Regions from separate parts of the Staphylococcus sp. HMSC068C09 genome, predicted to be linked through region 2. Evidence: predicted binding sites of a transcription regulator. Region 2 holds the regulator's gene; the other holds the start of a gene.

Region 1 (2,492 bases), on a different contig from region 2:
ATATCTCCAATTTCCTCATCAGAAACAACTTCGCGAATCATGCGTTCATTATCGCCTTGTTCATCATGGAAAGCTTCTTCGTATTCTTTTAATTCTTTTTCTAATTGTGGAATCGTACCATATTGTAATTCTGCTGCTTTTTCATAATTACTTTCTGTTTGCGCATCTTCTAAAGCTTGACGACTACGATCTAATTCAGCACGTTTTTCTTGAACTTTCGCGATTTTTTCTTTTTCTTGTTCTACACGAGATTGTAATGACGCTTGTTTTTCTTTTTCATTTGAAAGTTCTTCTTGTAATTCTTCTAATCGATGTTTACTTGCATTATCTGATTCATTTTTTAATGCACTTTCTTCAATTTCTAATTGCATAACACGGCGATTAACTTGGTCTAATTCAGTTGGATTTGATCCCATTTCTGTTCGGATAGTTGCACAAGCTTGGTCGACTAAATCAATTGCTTTATCTGGTAAAAATCGATCAGTAATATAACGATCTGATAATTCTGCTGCTGCTACTAAAGCACGGTCTTGAATACGCACACCATGATAAACTTCATAGCGTTCTTTTAAACCACGTAAGATTGAAATTGTATCTTCTACGTCAGGTTCACTTACACCTACTTTTTGGAATCGACGTTCTAAGGCTGAATCTTTTTCAATATATTCTCTATATTCATTTAATGTTGTAGCACCGATACAATGCAATTCACCACGAGCTAACATTGGTTTTAACATATTACCAGCATCCATTGCACCATCTGTTTTACCAGCACCAACTAACATGTGAATTTCATCGATAAATAGGATAATACGTCCATCTGATTCTTTCACTTCTTTAAGTACTGCTTTAAGACGTTCTTCAAATTCGCCTCTAAATTTTGCACCTGCAACTAATGCACTTAAATCTAATTCAAAAATAGTTTTATCTAGCAATGATTCCGGCACATCTTTACGTACAATACGTTGTGCTAATCCTTCTACAATTGCAGTTTTACCTACACCAGGCTCTCCAATTAATACTGGGTTATTTTTAGTTTTACGGCTTAAAATTCGAATGGTATTACGGATTTCTTCATCTCTACCAATAACTGGATCCATTTTGCCTTGGCGAACTTCTTCTACTAAATCTCTACCATATTTCTCTAAAGCTTCATAATTTACTTCTGGATTTTGTGAAGTCACATGATTTCCCCCTCTAACTTTAGTAATAATTTCTTTGACTACTTCTTCTTTATTTCCTACAAATTGTTGTGTTGTTTCATCAATGTCCATAGCAGCACGTAAAATATGTTCCATTGAGATATATTCATCTTCATATTCTTTCATATATGACTCAGCTTTATTTAATAATTCGTTTGCTTTTGAGCCAATATATTGTCCATATTGAACATTATCACCTTGTACTGATGGATAGTGTTTTAATTTTTCACTATACGCTTGATTTAATTGATCAGTGTCTATATTTGCACGTTCTAAAATACTTTTAAACAAGCTTTCGTCTTCTTCTAAAGTTCCTTTTAGTATTGCTTCAATTTCAATATTTTGTAATTCATTTTCTTTACTTAATTCAATTGCTTTTTGCAAAGCTTCTTGTACTTTATAAGTCATTTGATTGATATCCAAATGTATTCACCCCTACTTTTTGTATAAGAGTATGGTCAAATACTTCTTCATTTGACTTTGACTTTCTTTGACCTTAATTACATTATAGACCTTCTTTACTAATTAATCAACACTTTTACTCATCTTTTTAACAATTCAATAAATCCTATCATATCAAGCATTCATTTACGTTTCATTCATTACTTATCATATTACCTTACTATTTAAACATTGTTACCTTAATTTTTTCTTAAATGCTAAAAAAGGATTAACTTTGTGAGCATCCTCAACTAGTTAATCCTTTTTAATTATTTATTTTTTAGTCATATTTTTTAGTATTTCATCCGATAATGCTTGTACCCCACTATGTTCTAAGTGCACACCATCAGATGCAAAATATTCAGTGTGACCGGCAGAACGTTTATACCAGTCTACTAAAACAACATTTTTATGTCGCTTAGCTGCGTCTGAAAGTTGTTTATTTACATTATCTTGCCAGCTTCTCGGTACCCTTGTATTAACTAAATATATTTTAGCTTTACCAAATTTACTAATAAGTTGATCAAGCTCATCTTGAGTAAAATCTCCATTTGTACCAAGTTCTAATACAACTTGATTTGATGGTTTATTATAATTAGTATAATTATTTGCAACTATCAGGGCTTCTTGTAAATGACGACCTACTTTACCATCTATAGTTGCTTTAGGAACTTGAGATTTAAATTCTTCACCAATATCTACCATAACTGAATCGCCAATAAGTAATGGGCTGATATTTGTGTAAACTTTATCTTTATTCTCACTCTTACTTGTTTGTCCATTTAACTTAATATTTTCACCGGGCATCATTTTGACTAAATATTTATCAGCAGTACTTGTATTAAAACT
Region 2 (2,492 bases):
CGCAAACACAAAACCAATTAACGTTTGGAAATCCCATTTGATTGCTCCGCCAGAAATTAAACTAAAAATACCACTTACAAGGCCATTTAATAAAGCAATGATTGCAATGTAGCCAATTAACATTGCACCAACGATAACTGCTACTTTGAAACCATCTAAAATATATTCACCTAACATTTCAAAAAATGATTGTTTTTTAGTTTCTGATTCATCCACTAGCAATTTATCATCTTCTTCATTAACTGTATAAGGGTTAATAATAGAAGCAATAATGAAGCCACCAAATAAGTTTAATACAACCGCTGTAACAACGTATTTAGGTTCAATCAATGTAAAATATGCACCGATAATAGATGCAGATACAGTAGACATTGCAGAAGCAGTTAAAGTATATAAACGTTGTTTAGGTATATATGGTAATTGTTGTTTTAATGAAATAAATACTTCAGATTGGCCAAGAATCGCAGCTGCTACTGCATTATATGATTCTAAACGCCCCATACCATTAATTTTAGAGATTAAGAACCCTAACACATTAATAATCCATGGAAGAATTCTAGTATATTGTAAAATACCAATTAATGCCGAAATAAATACGATTGGTAATAAGACACTAAAGAAGAATGGTGGATTTTTTGGATCTACAAATTTAAATCCTCCAAAAACAAAATTAACCCCTTCAGCAGCTTTTTGTAACAAATAGTTAAATCCATTTGAAATACCACCGATAATTGTAATACCAGCAGTCGTTTTCAAAAGAATAAATGCGAATATAAGTTGAATAATTAATAATAATCCAACATAGTGCCAACGAACATTCTTTTTATCTGAACTAAATAAAAATGCCAGCGCTAAAAAGACAATAATCCCAATGATCCCAATAAGAATATGCATGATTCTACTCCTTTAAAATTCTCTTTATCTTATATAATACAATAAAATAATAGAAGTAACATTAATATTTTTAAATAAAAAAAACAAATTGGTTGAAAAAGGTCAAAGTTGGTCATATAATATAGTCAAAGAAGGTCAATAGGGGTGGTAAATCATGCACAACATGTCTGACATCATAGAACAATACATTAAACAATTATTTGAAGAAAGTAATGAAGATATGGTAGAAATTCAAAGAGCTAATATTGCTCAACGTTTCGATTGTGTGCCTTCTCAACTCAACTATGTTATTAAAACGAGATTTACAAATGAACATGGTTATGAAATAGAAAGTAAACGTGGTGGAGGAGGATATATCCGAATCACGAAAATTGAAAATAAAGATGCAACGGGTTATATTAATCATCTATTGCAATTAATTGGTCCTTCTATATCTCAACAGCAAGCATATTATATAATTGATGGTTTGTTAGATAAAGGATTAATTAGTGATAGAGAAGCAAGAATGATTCAAGTGATTATTGATCGTGAAACACTATCAATGGATGTTGTTTCTAGAGATATTATTAGAGCAAATATTCTCAAACGATTATTACCTATCATTAATTACTATTAATAAATAATAAAGAAATGCGAGGTGTCTATGTGTGCTTTGCGAAAATTGTCATTTAAATGAAGCAGAGGTTAAACTCACAGTAAAAAGTAAAGATGGTACCTCTGAAAAGTGGGTGTGTTCAGAATGTGCGCAAGGAGAGCAACCTTGGAATCAACAAGAACATGCTGCGTCACATTCAGAGTTTCAAGATGATATTGAAGAAGCCTTTGTAGTCAAACAAATCTTACAACATTTAGCAACTAAACACGGATTAAATTTTCATGAAGTAGCATTTCAAGAAGAAAAACGATGTCCTACATGTAATATGACATTGAAAGATATAGCTCATGTAGGTAAATTTGGATGTGCAAATTGCTATGCAGTATTTAAAGAGGATATTGTTGATATTGTAAGACGAGTACAAGGTGGACAATTTGAACATGTAGGCAAGATGCCTCGTTCTTCACATCATAAACTGGCAATAAAAAAACAAATTGAAGAAAAAACGAATTACTTAAATATATTAATTGAAAAGCAAAAATTTGAAGAAGCAGCTGTCATTAGAGATGAAATTAAAGCCTTGAAACATGAAAGCGAGATGGAGCATGATGAATGATATGGATGCACATATTAGTGAATGGATGAAAGAAACAGATGAATCTCCCATTGTAATGTCTTCGCGTATTCGTTTAGCACGTAATTTAGAAAATCATGTTCATCCTTTAATGTTTCCATCTGAACAAGCAGGTTTTAGAGTAATCAATGAAGTGCAAGATGCACTACCTAATTTATCTTTAATGCGTTTAGATACCATGGACCAACAAAGTAAGATGAAGTTAGTGGCTAAACATCTCATTAGTAAAGAATTGATTAAACAACCAGCTTCAGCGGTGTTATTAAATGACGATGAATCTTTAAGTATTATGATTAATGAAGAAGATCATATACGAATTCAAGCAATGGGTAATGATTTATCTCTGACAGATTTATATCAAAAGGCTTC

Evidence for each region. The regulator CtsR, encoded in region 2, represses protease genes until heat stress. The targets are predictions, from matches to a motif close to ATGGTCAATAAAGGTCAAACA.
Region 1: clpB (ATP-dependent chaperone ClpB) is a predicted target of CtsR. The motif match lies at 1,680-1,700, and genes of this name have one in related genera.

Annotation. Positions count from the first base shown of each region.
Region 1 is NZ_KV813756.1:194,917-197,408, reverse strand. It holds gene clpB (ATP-dependent chaperone ClpB) at 1-1,625, opposite strand, end outside; gene HMPREF2930_RS05720 (acyltransferase family protein) at 1,917-2,492, opposite strand, start outside.
Region 2 is NZ_KV813745.1:57,957-60,448, reverse strand. It holds gene HMPREF2930_RS02305 (NupC/NupG family nucleoside CNT transporter) at 1-894, opposite strand, end outside; gene HMPREF2930_RS02300 (CtsR family transcriptional regulator) at 1,049-1,510, shown strand; gene HMPREF2930_RS02295 (UvrB/UvrC motif-containing protein) at 1,542-2,105, shown strand; gene HMPREF2930_RS02290 (protein arginine kinase) at 2,098-2,492, shown strand, end outside.